2 regions of the Streptomyces sp. NRRL S-1813 genome follow, and region 2 is predicted to be linked to the other one. Evidence: riboswitches for the same ligand, from Rfam matches in the RefSeq annotation. Region 2 holds a riboswitch; the other holds the start of a gene.

Region 1 (10,308 bases), on a different contig from region 2:
CCTCAGCAGCCGCCCCGGTGGTCTCGATCGGTGCGGTCACAGTGCCTTTGACCCCTCTCGGCCGACGGTGGCCGGCCCCTGCCCGCCGCGGATAGCGGCCTGGTTCACATCACTGGTGCAAGTCGGTGCAAGTGGTGCAAGTGGTGCAAGTACTGCGGGCATCGCGGAAGTTCACACTAGGGAGATCAGAAGCTCGCGCGACGCCGTACGAGATGACGCTCGTACAAAGGACCGAGGCCCGTTGTTTCCGGAGTCTTCATCCCTTTCGCGATCAGTCACCAGCCCTGACGGGGAAAGGATGCGCAACTGTGATGTGCTCCACGGCATTCCGTTATACGGACAACAGTTCGGGCTGAGCGGGGTGAACACCCACGGGAGAGGGCCTCAACCGCCGGGCATGCAGGGTGAATTCACCACAAGATCGACGCCCGGCCGGCACGGTCGGACGTCGGAGACAAGCTGTCAGTAAGGGCGCGGGTAGCCGTAGCCGTACGACGGCGCGGGCGCCGGCTGACCCGGCCCCTGGGCGTAGCCGTCACGGTCGAAGAAGGGGCGTGCGGAGGCCCGCATCCACATGCCGACCGGGTCGTACTCGTCGTTCATCGCGACGGTGGAGACGGGCAGACCGTCCGGCACCGCGCCGATCGACTGCTGGATCATCAACCGTACCGAATCCACCGCTTGTTGGCCGGTGTCGTACAGATCCAGACCGATCGCCAGATAGGGGGCACCGAGCGCGGGCTGCACCCAGGCCCGGCGCAGCGACCGCACAGCGGGCGTCCGATGGGCGTTCTGGGCCAGCAGCGCATAGAACTGCGGGATGTCGATGACCGGTTCGGAGATCCGCAGCGGACCGGCGGGCAGCCGGTCCAGACCACCGGCGATACGGCGCAGATCCAGCCAGGGGATGCCGACACCGCCGCCGGGGGCATGCGGATTCAGCCACAGGCCCCAGCGGTCGGGGAAGAGCGAGGCGGCGATCTCCGGGCCGGTGACGACTTCGTGGTCACGGTTCCAGCCGGAGGCGGCGAGCTCGGGCGCCGAGGTCACACACGGCGCATAGCCGAGGCCCTCGACCTCCATGTTTCCGTACTGCGCATCGGACATGCCGGCCCGGCCGTGCCAGAGCAGCATCCAGACCTGGCTCGCGGCGAGCGCGTGCAGCAGTGCCTCGTAGGCGTCGTAACGGCCGGGCGCGACCTGCTGGAGCAGCTGCTCCAGCTGTCCGGCCGCCGCCGGCCCTTGATGCGCACCCGCGCTCACGTGGTCCGTCCCTTCTGTCAGCAGGGCACGTGTGGGTGCGCCCGCCCGTCATCCAACCAGCTTACGAGTGGTCCCGAGAGTAGAAGGGCCGCACACGCTCCAGCATCCAGTCGGCGACCGGGTCACCCTGGGCGAGGTCGAGCATGACGAGCTGTACGGGCCAGGGCAGCGGTACTGCGCCGAGCGCACGTCCGAGGGCTGACAGTACCGCCTCGCGGGCCGTGCCGTCGTGCAGTGCCATCACCTCCGCCCCGATCTGCACTCCGACGAACAGTGCGGGCGTGTCGCCCTCGACACTTGCCAGGGCACGCCGGGCAGTCAGGACAATTCCGGCGCCGGAGAACTCCAGTCCGGCGGCGGCCAGGAAGTCCACCGGTTCGTCCTGCCAGTCCGGCTCGAAGAGCCGCACCCGGCCGCCGCTCGGCAGACCGGCCGGCTCATGGCGCCCCTCCCGGCACAGTTCGGCCACCGCGGGCGGCGGCAGCGGGACGCCTATCGTGCCGTCGGGGTTGACCGCGATGCCGATGTGCGGCGGCAGCCCGCGGGCGAACTCCCGGGCCGGGGCGACGGTGAAGGACAGGTGCGAGCCGACCACCCGCAAGAACTCCTGCTCGGAGCTGTAGACCGGGACATAGGCCGCACCGCCGAGCTCGACCGTGGGCAGATCGAGGCCGCGGGTGCCGGGGCCCGCGCTCTTCGGCCCGCCGCCGTTGGGCAGCGGCACCCACACCCGGCTGCGGCCCAGCACCTCGACGATCCGGCCACCGGCGCCCGGGTGCCCGACCGACGCGGCCAGCACCTCTTCGAGCTCGTTCGCCGGCCATGCCAGCTGCGGTATCCCCTGCTCCGGAAATGTCATGTGTATCCACCCGTTCCCAACCACGCCATCTGGCCAAAGACCCTAGACGAGAAGGCGGGAGGTGGAACCCGGGGGGCGGGGTGCCGGTCCGTTCAGTCGAAGCTGACCGTCTCCAGGGCGCTCGCCGCCCGCCGGTCGAGAAGTACCACCGAGCCGAACCCCTTCGGCAGCCGGGCCGACTCCGCCGCGCCGACCAGCCGGCCCACCGCCCCGCGGTGCCGCGCGAAGGCGTATCCCGACACCCCTCGGCCCCGGGACTCCTGGCCCGAGAGCGCCACCTCGGGCGCCACATCGAGCAGCACCAGGTGCAGCCCGCGGCCGCCGCGCGCCGCGGACCGCGCGATCCAGCGGCGCACCCAGGCCAGGGTGCCGCAGTCGTGCACCACCACGCTGTCGCCGGAGCGCAGCGCACGGTGCAGCGTCAGATAGTGGGCGGCCCGGACCAGCGGGCGGTAGAGGGCGTACGGCAGCCGGCGCAGCCTGCCCCGCGCCCAGCGCTCGCGGACGTCCTGCGAATCGATGCGGTGCACCGCGGCGCCGTGCGCGTCCAGCGGCGGCACGACACGGTGCATGAGGGTGCTCTTGCCGCTGCCCGGCAGGCCGGAGACCACCACCAGGTCACCGGCCGGAAACCGCAGCTCGGCGGCGCCCCGCGCCCGTCCCCCGCCCCGGAGGTCCACGGTCTCGGCAGCGCGCCCCGGCCGGACCACGGGCCGCGGCGGCCGCCCGGTCCGGGTCATGACGGGCGGCGCCGCCGGCACGACGTCCGGGGGCGCAACCCCGGAAGTGGCCCCCCATGCCGCTTCACTGTGCACCGTGATCGTCCTCCCCGTCCGGTTCTGCTCCGGTTCGAGTCCGTCCCCTACCCGCAGAGTGTCAAGAAAAGGTAATGCCCATCAAGGAGATTGTCCGATCTGCCCATGTCACGGCCGGGGCGGCGGCCGGGACTCCTGTATCCGGCGATCCCGTGCAATGATGTGGCCGCCACGTGCACCAGCGCAGCTACTCGTGCACGGCCAACTCCATACCGGCCGCTTGAACCCGCGCGGGAGAGTCCCCGGCCGCCATGGCGGGGCGCCGAAGGAGCAAGTCCTCCCTTGAATCTCTCAGGCCCCTATACCGCGCGGGCGAGGCAGATCTGAAAAGCGAGCCACTGCCCGGCCTACGGGCGGCTCCACCCAAGGTGCAAACCGGGTCCGTTCGCGCGATCCCGGTGAACCTCTCAGGTTCCGATGACAGATGGGGAGAACGTCTTGTCACCCATGCCTGGGAGCCCAGAACCATGACAGATGCCCCCCGCCTCACCGCGCTGGACGCCACCCATCGCGCGCTCGGTGCCACCATGACCGACTTCGCCGGCTGGGACATGCCGCTCCGCTACAGCAGCGAGCGTGACGAACACGTCGCCGTCCGCACCCGCGCCGGCCTCTTCGACCTCTCCCACATGGGCGAGATCACCGTCACCGGCCCGCAGGCCGCCGACCTCCTCGACTACGCGCTGGTCGGCAACATCGGCGGCGTCAAGACCGGCCGCGCCCGTTACACCATGATCTGCGAGGCCGAGGGCGGCATCCTCGACGACCTGATCGTCTACCGTCTCGCCGACCAGGAGTACATGGTCGTCGCCAACGCCTCCAACGCCCAGGTGGTGCTGGACGCGCTCACCGCGCGCGCTGGCGGTTTCGACGCCGCGATCCGCGACGACCGGGACGCCTACGCACTGCTCGCGGTGCAGGGCCCGGAGTCCCCCGCGATCCTCAAGGCGCTCACCGACGCCGATCTGGACGGTCTCAAGTACTACGCGGGACTGCCCGGCACGGTCGCCGGTGTGGAGGCACTGATCGCCCGTACCGGATACACCGGTGAGGACGGCTTCGAGCTGTTCGTCCGGCCGGCCGATGCGGTCGCCCTCTGGGAGGCGCTGACCGAGGCCGGCAAGGACGCCGGTCTGGTGCCCTGCGGTCTGTCCTGCCGCGACACGCTGCGTCTGGAGGCCGGCATGCCGCTGTACGGGCATGAGCTGAGCACCGCGACGACGCCGTTCGACGCGGGCCTGGGCCGGGTCGTGAAGTTCGAGAAGACCACCAACGGCGGTGACTTCGTGGGCCGCGAGGCGCTGGCGGCCGCCGCCGAGCGCGCCGAGACCCGGCCGCCGCGCAAGCTGGTCGGCCTGGTCGCCGGGGGCCGCCGGGTCCCGCGCGCCGGGTACCCGGTCGTCACGGCCGACGGCACGGTCATCGGTGAGGTCACGTCCGGGGCGCCGTCCCCGACGCTCGGCAAGCCGATCGCCATCGCCTATGTCGACGCCGCCTACGCCACACCGGGTACCGAGGGTGTCTGTGTGGACATCCGTGGAAGCCATGAGCCGTACGAGGTCACCGCTCTGCCGTTCTACAAGCGGCAGAAGTAACGGTTCATCGGCGGCGGACCCGGGCAGCGGTGCGCCCGCGCGTCTCACTGTGCAAGACCCTCCCCCTGGCCGTGCCAGGGGGCGACCCCCTTCACGATCACACCCTCGCGTACAGGAGAATCGAGCCATGAGCAACCCCCAGCAGCTGCGCTACAGCAAGGAGCACGAGTGGCTGTCGGGCGCCGAGGAAGGCGTCTCGACGGTCGGCATCACCGAGCACGCGGCCAACGCGCTCGGCGACGTCGTCTACGTGCAGCTCCCCGAGGTCGGTGCCACGGTCGCGGCGGGCGAGACCTGCGGCGAGCTGGAGTCGACCAAGTCGGTCAGCGACCTCTACTCGCCCGTCGACGGTGAGATCACCGAGATCAACGAGGATGTCGTCAACGACCCCTCGCTGGTGAACTCCGCCCCGTTCGAGGGCGGTTGGCTGTTCAAGGTGAAGATCAGCGGTGAGCCGGGCGACCTGCTCTCGGCCGACGAGTACGCCGCCTTCATCACCGGCTGAGCCACCCGGCTCCCCCGACCGCCACCGCCCGCGTGACAGCTCCCCCGGACTCCGCCCAGGGGACCCTCTCGCGCCCCTGACTCCCCAGGAAAGACTCATGTCGCTTCTGAACAGCTCCCTCCATGAGCTCGACCCCGACGTCGCCGCCGCCGTCGACGCCGAACTCCACCGCCAGCAGTCCACCCTCGAAATGATCGCGTCGGAGAACTTCGCCCCCGTCGCCGTCATGGAGGCCCAGGGCTCCGTCCTCACCAACAAGTACGCCGAGGGCTACCCCGGCCGCCGCTACTACGGCGGCTGTGAGCACGTCGACGTCGTCGAGCAGATCGCCATCGACCGCATCAAGGCGCTCTTCGGCGCCGAGGCCGCCAACGTCCAGCCGCACTCCGGCGCACAGGCCAACGCCGCCGCCATGTTCGCCCTCATCAAGCCGGGCGACACCATCCTGGGCCTCAACCTCGCCCACGGCGGCCACCTCACCCACGGCATGAAGATCAACTTCTCCGGCAAGCTCTACAACGTGGTGCCCTACCACGTCGACGAGAAGTCGAACCTGGTCGACATGGAAGAGGTCGAGCGCCTCGCCAAGGAGCACCGCCCGAAGCTGATCGTCGCCGGCTGGTCCGCCTACCCCCGCCAGCTGGACTTCGCCGAGTTCCGCCGGATCGCGGACGAGGTCGGCGCCTACCTGATGGTCGACATGGCGCACTTCGCCGGCCTGGTCGCCGCGGGTCTGCACCCCTCCCCCGTGCCGCACGCCCACGTCGTCACCACCACCACGCACAAGACCCTCGGCGGTCCGCGCGGCGGCGTGATCCTCTCCACCCAGGAACTCGCCAAGAAGATCAACTCGGCGGTCTTCCCGGGCCAGCAGGGCGGCCCCCTGGAGCACGTCATCGCGGCGAAGGCGGTGTCCTTCAAGGTCGCGGCGTCCGACGACTTCAAGGAGCGCCAGCAGCGCACCCTGGACGGTGCCCGCATCCTCGCCGAGCGCCTCATCCAGCCCGACGTGACCGAGGTCGGCGTGTCCGTGCTGTCCGGCGGCACCGACGTGCACCTGGTCCTCGTCGACCTGCGCAACAGCGAGCTCGACGGCCAGCAGGCCGAGGACCGCCTCCACGAGGTCGGCATCACCGTCAACCGCAACGCCATCCCGAACGACCCCCGGCCCCCGATGGTCACCTCCGGCCTGCGCATCGGCACCCCCGCGCTGGCCACCCGGGGCTTCCAGGCCGAGGACTTCCGCGAGGTCGCCGACATCATCGCCCAGGCCCTCAAGCCCGCCTACGACGCCGAAGCCCTCAAGGCCCGCGTCACGGCACTCGCGGACAAGTTCCCGCTGTACCCGTCCCTGTGACACGTCTCATGCAGTGACCTCCCCGGCCGCCGACGACCGGCGGCCGGGGAGGGAACAGAGCCGGTGAGCCCGGGGCGCTCGGTCCCGGGCTCGCTGTCTGCCTGCCCGTTCTCCTCCCCGCTTGCGCGCTGTCACGGTGCACTCCGGTGTGGTCGCCGCGTGCATGGCCGACGCGGCGGAGGGCAGCAGACCTTCCACGGGGAGGCGGCATGGCGGCCGGGCCCCGCTCCGGCGGATCAGAGCCGGACCGGCCTCCTCGACAGGCCGGGACCCGTGCGCCGCCCGGCATCGCCCCGGCGCCGTATCCACACCGACACCGACCGTTACCCCCGGCGCCGCGCACCCGACGGTTTCCGTCCGGCGGCAGCCGACCGGGTCCGCGTTACGCTCAAACAACGGCGCAGAATCGTACCTCCTGCCCCATTGCTCCACCGTCCACCACGAGCAGACAAGGGAGTCAGCCTCCGTGGCCATCTCCGTCTTCGACCTCTTCTCCATCGGCATCGGCCCCTCCAGCTCCCACACCGTCGGCCCGATGCGCGCCGCCCGGATGTTCGTCGGACGCCTCAAGAAGGACGGCCTGCTCGCCCAGACGGTCAGCGTCCGCGCCGAACTCTTCGGCTCCCTGGGCGCCACCGGCCACGGCCACGGCACCCCCAAGGCCGTCCTCCTCGGCCTCGAAGGCCACTCCCCCCGCACCGTGGACGTCGAATCCGCCGACGACGAGGTCGAGCGCATCCGCACCACCAAGCGCCTGCGCCTGCTCGGGGCGGAAATAGGCACCACCCATGAGATCGACTTCGACGAAGCCACCGAACTCATCCTCCACCGCCGCCGCGCCCTGCCCTACCACGCCAACGGGATGACGCTCTTCGCGTATGACGCCACCGGTGCGCCCCTGCTGGAGAAGACCTACTACTCGGTCGGCGGCGGCTTCGTCATCGACGAGGACGCGGTGGCCGGCGAGAACCCGATCGTCCCCGACGACACCGCCCTGACCCACCCCTTCCGCACCGGCGACGAACTCCTGCGCCTCTCCCACGACACCGGCCTGTCCATCTCCGCCCTCATGCTGGAGAACGAGAAGGCCTGGCGCACCGAGGACGAGATCCGCGCCGGACTGCTGGAGATCTGGCAGGTCATGCAGGCCTGCGTCACCCGCGGCATGTCCCGCGAGGGCATCCTGCCCGGCGGCCTCAAGGTCCGCCGCCGCGCCGCCCACTCCGCCCGCCAGCTGCGCTCGGAGGGCGACGCCACCGCCCACGCCATGGAGTGGACCACCCTCTATGCGATGGCCGTGAACGAGGAGAACGCCGCGGGCGGGCGCGTGGTGACGGCGCCCACCAACGGCGCTGCCGGCATCATCCCCGCCGTCCTGCACTACTACATCAACTTCGTGCCCGGGGCCGACGAGGACGGCATCGTCCGCTTCCTGCTCGCGGCCGGTGCGATCGGCATGCTCTTCAAGGAGAACGCCTCGATCTCCGGCGCCGAGGTCGGCTGCCAGGGCGAGGTCGGCTCCGCCTGCTCGATGGCCGCCGGCGGCCTCGCCGAGGTCCTGGGCGGCTCGCCCGAGCAGGTCGAGAACGCCGCCGAGATCGGCATGGAACACAACCTCGGCCTGACCTGCGACCCCGTCGGCGGCCTCGTGCAGATCCCCTGCATCGAGCGCAACGGCATGGCCGCCGTCAAGGCCGTCACCGCCGCCCGCATGGCGCTGCGCGGCGACGGCCGCCACCATGTCTCCCTCGACAAGGTCATCAAGACCATGAAGGACACCGGCGCCGACATGAGCGTCAAGTACAAGGAGACGGCGCGGGGCGGTCTGGCCGTCAACATCATCGAGTGCTGAGGACGGGGTGGACGGCGATGTCGAGGACAGCGCCTGCCACCCGCCGGGTGTGAGCCGCCGGGCCGGGTGAACCGGCAGGCGGGCCCACCGGTCCGGGCTACCTGCCGATCTCCCAGGCGAAGGGCGGGAGTTCGCGGGCCCGCGAGTAGATCTCCAGGGCCTGGCTCGTGGGGACGAAGGGGTGGACGCGGGCGCCTTCGAGGCCGGCCAGCAGACGGGCGCAGTGGTGGACGCAGCCGGCGACCTCCCTGCCCTGGCGGTCGACGAGGGTGGCGGCCTCCCGCGGTCCCTCGCACGGGGTCGGGTCCTTGGCGGCGGCGGCCGCGCAGCGGCGGGGGGCGGGATCGGCGGTCCCGTCGGCCGACGGGCGCGGCGGTGAAGCGTCGAGAGGCTGGTTCATCGGTGGGTCCCCCTGATGGTGCGGACGTGCCGTGAGCGGCGCCGGTGGCGGAATCGCTTCCGTCGTCACGGCACCTCACGACAGTGCTGCTCGGCGCGGGACGCGTCCATGCCCGCCTTGGGGAAGACCTGGTCCGATCGTCATCTGTTCATGGGAATGCGCATATGCAGGGGGGATGCGCGCTATGGGGCTTCTGCCGGCCCGCATCGGGAGGGGTCCCGGCGGGGGACGGCGAACGGCTCCAGGAGCAGGGCGAGGGCCAGCAGGGCCGCCGCCAGGAGCCAGCCTCCGAGGACATCGCCGGGCCAGTGGACGCGCAGGGCGACACGGGTGAGGCCGACTCCGGCGGCCCAGAGGGCGAGCACCACGTACCAGGTGCGGGCGACGGAAGGCCGGGCCCGTCGGGCGATGCCCCAGGCCAGGATTCCGGCCGCCAGCGCCGAGGTGGTGGCATGGCCGGAGGGGAACGCGTAGCCGGAGGCCCGCCCGGCCCAGTCGGCGGCGGGCGGGCGGGGGCGGGCGAGCAGTTCCATCAGGCCGTAACGGATCGCCTGGCCGACGGCGAGGACGACGAGGGCGCAGAGCACCGCGCGGAGCCGGCCCGCCGCGTCCCGGCCGGCCAGCAGGCCGGCGAGTACTGCCAGCAGATAGGGGACCGGCCCGGTGCCGGTGGCGGTCAGCGCACCGGCCATGGAGCGCAGGGGCTCCCCGTGGTGGGCGGCGGACCAGCGGATGGCCGCCCGTTCGGGAGCGACCGGGGCTCCGTGCCGTACGGACACGGTGATCGCCAGGGCGGCGAAGAGCGCGGCGCAGACCGCGGCGAAGAGGAGGAGCGGGGCCGTACGGGAGCGGCGCCGCGGCCCAGCCCGCAGTACCGGCTCCGTCCCCTGCCGTGACGGCTGTGGCTGCGGACCCGGTCCCTGCTCGGACGCCGTCACCGTGCGGCCACCAGCGGGCGCAGCCGGGTGGCGCGGATCCGGTCGACGGCGGGGGCCGCGCGGCGGGCGAGCGGGGTGAGTCCCCGGGCGACGAGGGCGCCGACGAGCAGGCCGGCGGCGACGTCGTGCGGGTAGTGGGCGCCGACCCAGACGCGGGAGGCCGCCATCAGGAGCGCGGCCGGTACGGCGATCCGGCCCAGCTGCCGGTCGCACAGCAGCAGCGCGACCGCGGCCGCCGCCACGAGGGCGGAGTGGTTGCTGGGGAAGGACCAGTCGCCGGGCCCGGGACAGACCTCGATGGTGACGGCGTGGAGCGTCCGGCAGGGCCGTGGTTCGCCGACGAAGGTCTTGGCGAGGTCGTTGACGAGAAAGGCGGTGACCACGACGACGGGGGTGGCCAGCGCGGTCGCCATCGCGCCGGCGTCGCGGGTCCGCGCCCGCCACCAGCCGATCAGCATCAGGACGGCGAAGAGGGCGAGGCCGTAGTCGGTGCCGTACGTGATGAGGGTGTTGAGGTCGTGCGGGGTGTGGCGGGCGAGCCAGGTGATCCGGGTGTAGAGGCCGCCGTCGATCGAGGCTCCCCCGAAGGCGAGGTGGGTCACGGGGGTTCTCCTTGGCGGATCGGCAGCTCGGCGGCTGGGTGCGGTGGTGCGGACGGGCGGTCGGCCGGTGGTTCAGGCGCCGGGCGGCGGGGTCGGGTCGGGGGCCGGGTGCGGGCGCCTGC
Region 2 (10,308 bases):
CTGTCGAATGTCGTCGTCGCCGCGCTGATCGTCTTCCTCGGCGACAAGTTGGGCGTCGGCGCCCAACTCTCCACCGGCGTCGTCGTGGTGCTGGGTATCCGGATCTTCTCCAACGCCGCCGCGATCCGCCGGCACGTCTTCCGGGCGTGAGGCGGATGTCGACCGAGGAGACCCCGGAGCCGGTGAAGAAGCCCGAGCAGTCGGTCCACCCGGAGCGGGCGGAGCGGCCCGAACCGGTGGCGAAGTCGGAGCGGGCCGGGCCGGAGAAGAAGCCGCTTGCGTCGGAGCCGGACCAGTCGGATCCGGAGCGGTCGGAGCCCGACCAGTCGGAGCCGGGCCGGCCGGACGCGAGTCGGGACAGAGGCCCGGCCGGCCGGCTGCCGATGCCACCCGAGAGCCGGAGCACCCCGGAGCGGGCGGACTCCGAAGAGGAGACCGAAGCGCAGGAACCGGACAGTGCTGGACAGAAGACGGACAAAGGGGCAGACTCCTCGACTCCGGATGTGATCGCCGATGACGGGAGTGCGGAGCGCCCGAAGAACGGTCGGGACCGGCTGGTGGCGAGCTTGTGGCCGCCGCGGCTGACCCGGGCTCAACTGATCGTCGCGTTGCTCCTGTTCATTCTCGGACTCGGTCTGGCGATTCAGGTACGTTCCACAAGTGACAGCAGTGCGCTGCGGGGTGCGCGCCAGGAAGACTTGGTGCGCATTCTGGATGAGCTGGACAATCGCTCCCAGCGGTTGACCGACGAACAGCGGCGCCTGGAAGGGCAGAAGACCGAGCTGGCGAACAGCTCGGACCAGGCCGAGGAGGCCCGTAAACAGACCGTGGAGAAGGAACAGCAGCTGGGTGTGCTGGCCGGGACCGTCGCGGCGCAGGGGCCCGGCATCAACCTGACCATCGATGACCCGACGCACTCCGTCGAGGCGGACAAGCTGCTGGACACCATCCAGGAGCTGCGGGCCGCCGGCGCGGAGGCCATCCAGGTCAATGATGTCCGGGTCGTCGCGAACACCTCCCTCTCGGATCTTCGGGGCGGTGTCGAGATCGACGGCAAGCGCGTCACGCAGCCGTTCCGCTTCAAGGTCATCGGGAAGCCGGAGGACCTCGAACCGGCGCTGAACATCCCCGGCGGAGTGGTCCAGACGCTGGAAAAGGAGCAGGCCAAGGTGTCTGTGACCCGTGAGGAGAAGATCATTGTGGACGCCTTGCGAGAGGCGAAGCGGCCTGACTACGCTCGGTCGTCATCGCAGTGAGGCGTACACGTATGTCGAGTGCCCGGGGAGGGCATGAGGTAACGGGGGGTCGACGCACCGTGCGTGTGGTGTGTGGTGGAAACTGTCTGAAGGCCACGGACGTTCACAGGATGTCCGGATCGGCCGGTGTGTGTATCGAGGGTTCGTCCTGCCCCACGGGCGGGTCTATTTCGTTCAAGGGGAATCGCCCGTGAAGTTGTTTGGAAAGCTGTTCGGCAAGAGCGCGCGCCAGGAGGGCGGCAGCGGCTCCGCGCGGCACCGCGCGTCGGGCCGGCCCGACGAGAGCGGTGCGTCCGAGGACCGCCCGCTCTTCCGTGACGAGGTCAGCGGTCCGTCCGGGGGGTACGGCGCGGGTTCTGTTGACCCCTCCGGTCCCGGCCGCATAGGTTCCCAGGAACCATCAGCCGCACGCACGGGTGGAGGGTCGGCCTTGCCGGTTTGTACGAGGTGTGGGAACCGGAACGCCGAGGCGAGCCGGTTCTGTTCCAACTGTGGTGCGCCGCTGCGTCCGGGCGCTCAGCCCGAGCGCGCGTCCGAGACGACCTCGACCATCTCCATTTCGGGGCTGGAGGCCTACGACTCGGAGGCGACGGGCCAGAACCTGTCACCGTCGCTGTCCCCCGAGGCGCAGGCGGCCGTCGACGCCCTTCCGCTCGGGTCGGCGCTGCTGGTCGTCCGCCGGGGTCCGAATTCGGGCAGCCGCTTCCTTCTGGACAGCGAGCTGACGACGGCGGGCCGGCATCCGCAGGGCGACATCTTCCTCGACGATGTGACGGTCTCGCGCCGTCATGTGGAATTCCGTCGCGGTCCGGACGGTCTCTTCACGGTCGCCGACGTCGGCAGCCTGAACGGCACCTACGTCAACCGTGAGCGGATCGACTCCGTCGCCCTCGCCAACGGTGACGAGGTCCAGATCGGCAAGTTCCGCCTGGTCTTCTACGCGAGCCAGCGAGGCGCCGGTATCTGACCGGTCGGGGAAGGCATATGCGCGATACACCGAAAGGCGGTGCCGGCTCTGCCGGCGCCGCCTCCTCGGACGGCAGGCCGGTGAGCATCGGCACGGTGCTCAACCTCCTGCGCGAGGAGTTTCCCGAGGTCACGATCTCCAAGATTCGCTTCCTGGAGGCCGAGGGACTGGTCGAGCCGAAGCGCACGCCTTCCGGATACCGCAAGTTCACGCCGGCGGACGTCGAGCGGCTGGCCGGCGTCCTGCGGATGCAGCGGGACCACTATCTGCCGCTGAAGGTCATCCGGGAGCATCTGGACGCCCTGGCACGCGGAGAGCAGGTGCCGCTGCCGGCCCCGACCACTCCCTCCAGGGATCTGGTCGAGGGCGTACACGATCCTGGTGAGGAGCGCCCTACGGCTGCCCGGATCGGCCGGGCAGAGCTGCTCGCCGCCGCGGAGGTGGACGAGGCGGCGCTCGCCGACTGGGAGTCCTACGGACTCATCGTCCCTCATGCGGAGGGCGGATACGACATCGAGGCCGTCACGGTGGCCAAGCTCGTTGCGGACCTGGGCCGTTTTGGTCTCGAACCGCGGCATCTGCGTGCCGTGAAGGCGGCCGCCGAGCGCGAGGCGGGCCTGGTCGAGCAGGTCGTTGCACCCCTTCGGCGGCACCGTAACCCGCAGACCAGGGCCCATGCCGAAGCGACCGCCAGAGAGCTGGCGACGCTGTCCGTACGGCTGCATGCGGCACTGGTGCAGAGCGCTTTGCGGGTCCGGCTGTAGTGAGCAAACGAGTGCCCGACTACCCAAACCGGCCGGGCACGTCCTAGGGTTGCTGTGTGAACGAGCTCGACGTCGTGGGTGTCCGGGTGGAAATGCCTTCCAGCCAACCGATCGTGCTCCTGCGGGAGGTGGGAGGCGACCGATACTTGCCCATTTGGATCGGGCCAGGGGAGGCCACCGCCATCGCCTTTGCCCAGCAGGGCATGGTCCCTGCCAGGCCGCTGACGCACGACCTTTTCAAGGATGTGCTCGAAGCGGTGGGCCAGGAGCTGACGCAGGTCCGCATCACGGATCTGCGCGAGGGGGTTTTCTATGCCGAACTTGTCTTCGCGAGCGGGGTCGAGGTCAGCGCGCGTCCGTCCGACGCGATAGCGCTGGCTCTGCGCACCGGAACGCCGATCTTCGGTACCGACGGTGTGCTGGACGACGCGGGGATCGCCATCCCGGACGAGCAGGAGGACGAGGTGGAGAAGTTCCGCGAGTTCCTCGACCAGATCTCGCCCGAGGACTTCGGGACCAACAGCCAGTAATACCGGCCAGGCGAACCACCTGTTTCCAGCCAAACAACTAGCCTTTCCCCGTGCGAGGTCACGAGAAACCACTCGTAGGGTGATTATCACTCGGCGTGGCGAGCGCGGCGATCGTTGACGCACCCCGAGTGACTGCATACCGTCGATATGGCAGGTCCCGTCCGGGACGTGGAGGACGGAGGGCGGCGTGGCAATCACCGGCGACGGTATGGCGGCGGAAGGGGCGTTGCCGCTCCACTCGGGCGCAGCAGCGAATCCTGCCCCGGCACCGGCCGCGGCGGTGTCGGGGGACTGCGAGGCGCAGGACATCGGCTATCGCGGCCCGACCGCCTGTGCGGCAGCGGGCATCACCTACCGGCAGCTCGACTACTGGGCGCGTACGGGCCTGGTGGAGCCGAGCATCCGGCCGGCGTACGGCTCCGGCACCCAGCGGCTCTACAGCTTCCGGGACGTCGTGGTCCTGAAGATCGTCAAGCGGCTGCTGGACACCGGGGTGTCGCTTCAGAACATCCGCACCGCCGTCCAGCATCTGCGCTCGCGCGGGCTGGCGGATCTGACGCGGATGACGCTGATGAGCGACGGTGCGACGGTCTACGAGTGCACCTCGCCCGACCAGGTCGTGGATCTGCTCCAGGGCGGTCAGGGCGTCTTCGGGATCGCCGTGGGCGTGGTGTGGCGGGACGTGGAGAGCGCGCTGTCACAGCTCCACGGAGAGCGTGTGGACACCGGCGAGACCCTGGTCCGGAAAAACCCGCACGACGAGCTGGCGCGGCGGCGCAACCGCGCGGGCTGAGTCCCTGACGGCGGTACCGGCCCGGCATCGGGCCGATTGTCAGTGGCATGGGGCAGCATCGAACTTGTGAGACCTGCCCCGACGATCCTGCATCTCGACATGGATGCGTTCTTCGCGGCCGCCGAGCAGGCGGCCAAGCCGAGCCTGCGCGGCAAACCCGTGGTGGTCGGCGGGATCGGGCCGCGCGGAGTGGTCTCCACGGCGTCGTACGAGGCCAGGGTCTTCGGTATCCGCTCCGCGATGCCCACGGCGCAGGCGCGCCGGCTGTGCCCCAACGCCGCCTATCTCACCCCTCGCTTCACGTTGTACCGCCAGGTGAGTGAGGCGGTGATGGAGCTGCTGCACGCGCTGTCGCCGCTCGTGGAGCCGCTGAGCCTGGACGAGGCGTTCGTCGACCTGGAAGCGGGCGGGGTGCCGCCCGAGACGGCCGCCGTGCGGGGCGTGGGGGAGCAGCTGCGCCGCGACATCCGCTCCGCCACGGGCCTGACCGGCTCGGTGGGACTGGCGGGCGCGAAGTTGCTGGCGAAGATCGCGTCCGAGGCGGCCAAGCCGGACGGCCTGGTGGTGATCGAGCCCGGTACCGAACGGGAGCTGCTGGGGCCGATGACGGTGCGGACGCTGCCCGGGGTGGGGCCCGCGACGGCCGAGACGCTGCGCCGGGCCGGGATCCACACCGTTGCGGAGACCGCGGAGGCCGGTGAGGCCGAGCTGGTGCGGCTGCTGGGCAAGGCACATGGGGCGGGGCTGTATGCGATGGCGCTGGGCAGGGACGACCGGCCCGTGGTGGCCGAGCGCGATGCGAAATCCATCTCGGTCGAGGACACCTTCGAGGTCGATCTGACCGACCGGACCCGGGTGCGCAGCGAGGTGCTGCGGCTGGCCGACCGCTGCGTGCAGCGGCTGCGGGCCGCCGGGCGGTCCGGGCGGACAGTGGTCATCAAGGTGCGCAACTACGACTTCTCGACGCTGACCCGCTCCGAGACGCTCCGTGGGCCGACCGACGACCCGGCGGTGATACGGGAGGCCGCCGCGCGGTTGCTGGAGATGGTGGACACCACCGGCGGGGTGCGGCTGCTGGGTGTGGGGGTCAGCGGACTGGCCGACTTCACACAGGAGGATCTGTTCGCCCAGGTGGCGACGGAGCGGGAGGCGGAGGAGACCGCGAAGGCCGCGGCAGCCGCGGCGGCGGAGCCGGCCGGCGGCGGGACGGAGCCGCACGAGGCCGAGGAGGAGCGGCCGCGGCGCTGGCATCCGGGGCTGGACGTGGTGCACGACGAGTACGGCGCCGGCTGGGTGCAGGGCAGTGGGGTGGGGAGGGTGACCGTACGCTTCGAAACGCCGTGGTCCGCACCGGGAAGGGTGCGGACCTTTGCTGTCGAGGATCCGGCGCTGCGGCCGGGGGAGCCGCTGCCGCTGGTGCGCGGGGGGCCGGCGGACGGTCAGTCGTCCGAGCCGGCGATCTTGCCGAAGTTCTTGTCACCGGAGCCGGGGGAGGACACCGGGTCGGAGGTCGGGAAGGAGATATCAAGTCGGTAGTGGTGGTAGAGCTGAAGTTCCTGCTCAGGGGAGAGGTGACGGCCGACGCCGAAGTCCGGCGCATCCTTGATCAACTTGCGGTCGTAAGGAATGTGCAGGCCCTCGCCGACCATCTTGCTGGGTTCGAGGGGGACGAACGCGTCCCGGCTGAAGAGTCCGGTACGCACGGCCGCCCACTCCGGTTCTCCCGTCGCGTCGTCGAGATATACCTCGTCGATCGTGCCTATTTTGGTGCCGTTACGGTCGAACGCTTTGCGGCCGATCAGGCTCCGGGGATCGATATCGGTTTGCACGGCCCCTCCAATTGGTCGCAACTGCCCTCTGACAACTACCAAACGGCACATTTCATGCCCTGGCCACTCGAAGGAGCCTTCGACTGCGGCGCTGGTAGGCTGGCCAATGGCCGCAGACCCCGTGCGGGAGAGTCCTGTGTCGTTCGCGACCTGGGCGCCGAAGGAGCAAATCCTCCCCGGAATCTCTCAGGCACACGTACCGCATGGGTGAGGTCACTCTGGAAAGCAGGGCGGGCGACGGATGGCACAGTGCCGGGGCCCCTCCTCACCGACGGTGAAAGCCGGGCCGCCTCGTGCGGGCCGGTGAAACTCTCAGGTTGAGATGACAGAGGGGGAGGCCGTCCGGGCACCCGCGTCGCGGTGCCCCTCGTAGGTCGTACCGACCAGGAGGCCCCCGCAGATGACCACCAATCGCATCTCCTTGACCGAGCTGGAACGCGGCACCCCGTTCGAGCGCCGTCACATCGGTCCCGACCACGAGGCGCAGGCGAAGATGCTCGCGCACGTCGGGTTCGGTTCGCTGGACGAGCTCACCGCTACCGCCGTCCCCGATGTGATCAAGAGCGCGGAGGCGCTCGGCCTGCCGCAGGCCCGTACCGAGGCCGAGGTGCTCCAGGAGCTGCACGGCCTCGCGGACCGCAACCAGGTGCTGGCGTCCATGATCGGGCTCGGCTACTACGGCACGTTCACGCCGCCGGTGATCCTGCGCAACGTCATGGAGAACCCGGCCTGGTACACGGCCTACACCCCCTACCAGCCGGAGATCTCGCAGGGCCGTCTCGAGGCGCTGCTGAACTTCCAGACGATGGTCGCCGAGCTGACCGGACTGCCCACCTCCGGCGCCTCCCTGCTCGACGAGGGCACCGCGGCCGCCGAGGCGATGGCCCTCTCCCGCCGGGTCGGCAAGGTCAAGCAGGGCGTCTTCCTGATCGACGCCGACTGCCTGCCGCAGACCATCGCCGTGATCCAGACCCGCGCGGAGCCCACCGGCGTCGAGGTCGTGGTCGCGGACCTGTCCGACGGCATTCCGGCCGAGATCGCCGAGCGCGGGGTGTTCGGCGTGCTGCTCCAGTACCCGGGCGCCTCCGGTGCGGTGAGCGACCCCCGCGCCGTCATCGAGCAGGCCCACGAGCTGGGCGCGATCGTCACCGTCGCCGCCGATCTGCTGGCCCTGACGCTGCTGACCTCGCCCGGTGAGCTCGGCGCGGACATCGCCGTCGGCACCACCCAGCGCTTCGGCGTCCCGATGGGCTTCGGCGGACCGCACGCCGGCTTCATGGCCGTACGCGACCAGTTCGCCCGCAGCCTGCCCGGACGTCTGGTGGGCGTCTCCGTCGACGCCGACGGCAGCAAGGCCTACCGCCTCGCGCTCCAGACCCGTGAGCAGCACATCCGCCGGGAGAAGGCCACCAGCAACATCTGCACGGCGCAGGTGCTGCTCGCCGTCATGGCCGGCATGTACGCGGTCTACCACGGGCCCGAGGGCCTGCGGACGATCGCCCGGCGCACCCACCGCTACGCCGCGGTCCTCGCCGAGGGCCTGCGGGCCGGCGGGGTGGAGATCATTCACGGCGCGTACTTCGACACGCTGACCGCGCGGGTGCCCGGCCGGGCCGCCGAGGTCGTCGCGGCCGCTCGCGAGGCCGGTGTCAACCTCCGGCAGGTCGACGCCGACCTGGTCGGCATCGCCTGCGACGAGACCACCGGGCGCGCGCAGCTGGCCGGCGTCTGGGGTGCCTTCGGTGTGCACGGCGATGTCGAGCAGCTGGACGCGGCCGCCGCGGAGACGCTGCCGCAGGCCCTGCTGCGCAGCGACGACTACCTCGCCCACCCGGTCTTCCACCAGTACCGCTCCGAGACCGCGATGCTGCGCTACCTGCGCACCCTCGCCGACAAGGACTACGCGCTGGACCGCGGCATGATCCCGCTCGGCTCCTGCACGATGAAGCTGAACGCGACCACCGAGATGGAGCCGGTGACCTGGCCCGCCTTCGGCCAGCTGCACCCGTTCGCGCCGGCCGCCCAGGCCCAGGGCTACCTCACGCTCATCCAGGAGCTGGAGGAGCGGCTGGCCGCGGTCACCGGCTACGACAAGGTCTCCATCCAGCCGAACGCCGGATCGCAGGGCGAGCTGGCCGGTCTGCTGGCGGTGCGTGCCTACCACCGCGCCAACGGCGACGAGCAGCGCACCGTCTGTCTGATCCCGTCCTCCGCGCACGGCACCAACGCCGCCAGCGCGGTGATGGCCGGGATGAAGGTCGTCGTCGTCAAGACCGGTGAGGACGGCGAGGTCGACACCGACGATCTGCACGCCAAGATCGAGAAGCACCGTGACGAGCTCGCGGTCCTGATGGTCACCTACCCCTCCACGCACGGCGTGTTCGAGGAGCACATCACCCAGATCTGCGCGGCGGTGCACGACGCCGGCGGCCAGGTCTACGTGGACGGCGCCAACCTCAATGCGCTGGTCGGCCTCGCCGAGCCCGGCAAGTTCGGCGGCGATGTCTCGCACCTCAACCTGCACAAGACGTTCTGCATCCCGCACGGCGGCGGTGGCCCGGGGGTCGGTCCGGTCGGCGTACGCGCCCACCTGGCGCCGTACCTGCCCAACCACCCGCTCCAGCCCGCTGCGGGCCCCGAGACGGGCGTGGGACCGATCTCCGCAGCGCCCTGGGGCTCGGCCGGCATCCTGCCGATCTCCTGGGCGTACGTCCGCCTGATGGGCGGCGAGGGCCTCAAGCGCGCCACCCAGGTCGCGGTGCTGAGCGCCAACTACATCGCCAAGCGCCTGGAGCCGCACTACCCGGTGCTCTACACCGGCCCCGGCGGTCTGGTCGCGCACGAGTGCATCATCGACGTCCGGCCGCTGACCAAGGCGACCGGTGTGAGCATCGACGATGTGGCCAAGCGGCTCATCGACTACGGCTTCCACGCGCCGACGATGTCCTTCCCGGTGGCCGGCACGCTGATGATCGAGCCGACCGAGAGCGAGGACCTGGGCGAGCTGGACCGGTTCTGCGACGCGATGATCGCCATTCGCGCGGAGATCGAGAAGGTCGGCTCGGGGGAGTGGGCCAAGGACGACAACCCGCTGCGCAACGCCCCGCACACGGCGGCCGCGCTCGGTGGCGACTGGTCGCACCCGTACACCCGCGAGGAGGCGGTCTTCCCGGCCGGCGTCGAGGCCTCGGAGAAGTACTGGCCGCCGGTGCGCCGCATCGACGGTGCCTTTGGCGACCGTAACCTCGTTTGCTCCTGCCCGCCGCTGGACGAGTACGACAACTGAGTTAGCGCAACTGAGTCACGGCAACATCAAGGGGCCCTCGGCAGATCTGCCGGGGGCCCGGTGGCTCGTGCTGCGCGATCGCGGGTCAGGCGGCGGCGGTGGCCCGTGCGCGGTGCGGGGCGATGACCTGCCCGTTCGGCAGCAGCTCACCGGTGTCCTCGAAGAGCAGGACGCCGTTGCAGAGCAGGCTCCAGCCCTGTTCCGGGTGGTGCGCCACAGGGTGTGCGGCCTCCCGGTCGCTGGAGTCGGCTGACGGGCAGGGCGGTTGGTGCTGGCACATGGAAGTTGTCTTTCGCTGCGGTGTGGTGAACGTCGACGTGCGGCTCGATGAGGTGTTCATGGCCGCTCCCCCGTTTCCTCGGTCGATCCCAGTGTTGCCCCACGGACGGGATTCCGCAGGGATTTCGCAGCAGCGGTACTCACTCGGTATGGACGCGTCACCCATGCGGGCGGTTGCTCCCAATTGCACTCCTCCCCAAGAGGGTTGGGAGTGGTATCCGCGGGCTAGGCCGCGCGGGTGAGTGCGACAGAGCGCCCCGGGGCCGGAAGAGGCCGCGGGGCATGCTCAAGCGGGTGGCGGGCGCCGGTGTCCGCGCAGGAGAACGGGGCCGGCGCGCCCGTTCAGGCGGGTTCGGCGAGGAGCGGGGTGGTGGGAGTGAGGCGCAGCGTCAGCCGGGGGAGCAGGTCGGCGATGCGCTGCGGACGGTGCGAGGCGATCCCCGGCGGGGCGGGCGCGAGCGGTACCAGCAGGTCGGCGGGCGTGGGCAGCCCTTCGGCGCCGTCGGAGGCGATGTCGTGATGCAGCCACAGGGTGAGCATGTAAAGCTCGGGGACGGACAGCAGGCGCGGCTGGTAGGGCGTGCCGAGCGACTCGGCCTGCGCC

The links. Region 2 has a riboswitch for glycine ahead of gcvP (aminomethyl-transferring glycine dehydrogenase). Riboswitches for the same ligand answer to the same signal wherever they lie in the genome.
Region 1: another riboswitch for glycine. It lies ahead of gcvT (glycine cleavage system aminomethyltransferase GcvT); the one in region 2 lies ahead of gcvP (aminomethyl-transferring glycine dehydrogenase).

What each region holds. Positions count from the first base shown of each region.
Region 1 covers NZ_JOHB01000001.1:845,480-855,787, reverse strand. The annotation lists gene IF67_RS0103900 (ABC transporter permease) at 1-40, opposite strand, end outside; gene IF67_RS0103895 (enhanced serine sensitivity protein SseB C-terminal domain-containing protein) at 463-1,263, opposite strand; gene IF67_RS0103890 (enhanced serine sensitivity protein SseB) at 1,325-2,122, opposite strand; gene IF67_RS0103885 (AAA family ATPase) at 2,215-2,862, opposite strand; glycine riboswitch at 3,159-3,254, shown strand; gene gcvT (glycine cleavage system aminomethyltransferase GcvT) at 3,405-4,532, shown strand; gene gcvH (glycine cleavage system protein GcvH) at 4,660-5,037, shown strand; gene glyA (serine hydroxymethyltransferase) at 5,135-6,394, shown strand; gene IF67_RS0103865 (L-serine ammonia-lyase) at 6,861-8,246, shown strand; gene IF67_RS0103860 (hypothetical protein) at 8,344-8,646, opposite strand; gene IF67_RS0103855 (phosphatase PAP2 family protein) at 8,829-9,584, opposite strand; gene IF67_RS0103850 (phosphatase PAP2 family protein) at 9,581-10,186, opposite strand; gene IF67_RS0103845 (DedA family protein) at 10,259-10,308, opposite strand, start outside.
Region 2 covers NZ_JOHB01000003.1:326,177-336,484, reverse strand. The annotation lists gene IF67_RS0108660 (small basic family protein) at 1-150, shown strand, start outside; gene IF67_RS0108655 (DUF881 domain-containing protein) at 384-1,256, shown strand; gene IF67_RS41255 (FHA domain-containing protein) at 1,375-2,223, shown strand; gene IF67_RS0108645 (MerR family transcriptional regulator) at 2,241-2,987, shown strand; gene IF67_RS0108640 (bifunctional nuclease family protein) at 3,044-3,517, shown strand; gene IF67_RS0108635 (MerR family transcriptional regulator) at 3,705-4,310, shown strand; gene IF67_RS0108630 (DNA polymerase IV) at 4,377-5,846, shown strand; gene IF67_RS0108625 (PRC-barrel domain-containing protein) at 5,750-6,139, opposite strand; glycine riboswitch at 6,254-6,351, shown strand; gene gcvP (aminomethyl-transferring glycine dehydrogenase) at 6,540-9,425, shown strand; gene IF67_RS0108610 (DUF5999 family protein) at 9,511-9,705, opposite strand; gene IF67_RS0108605 (hypothetical protein) at 10,047-10,308, opposite strand, start outside.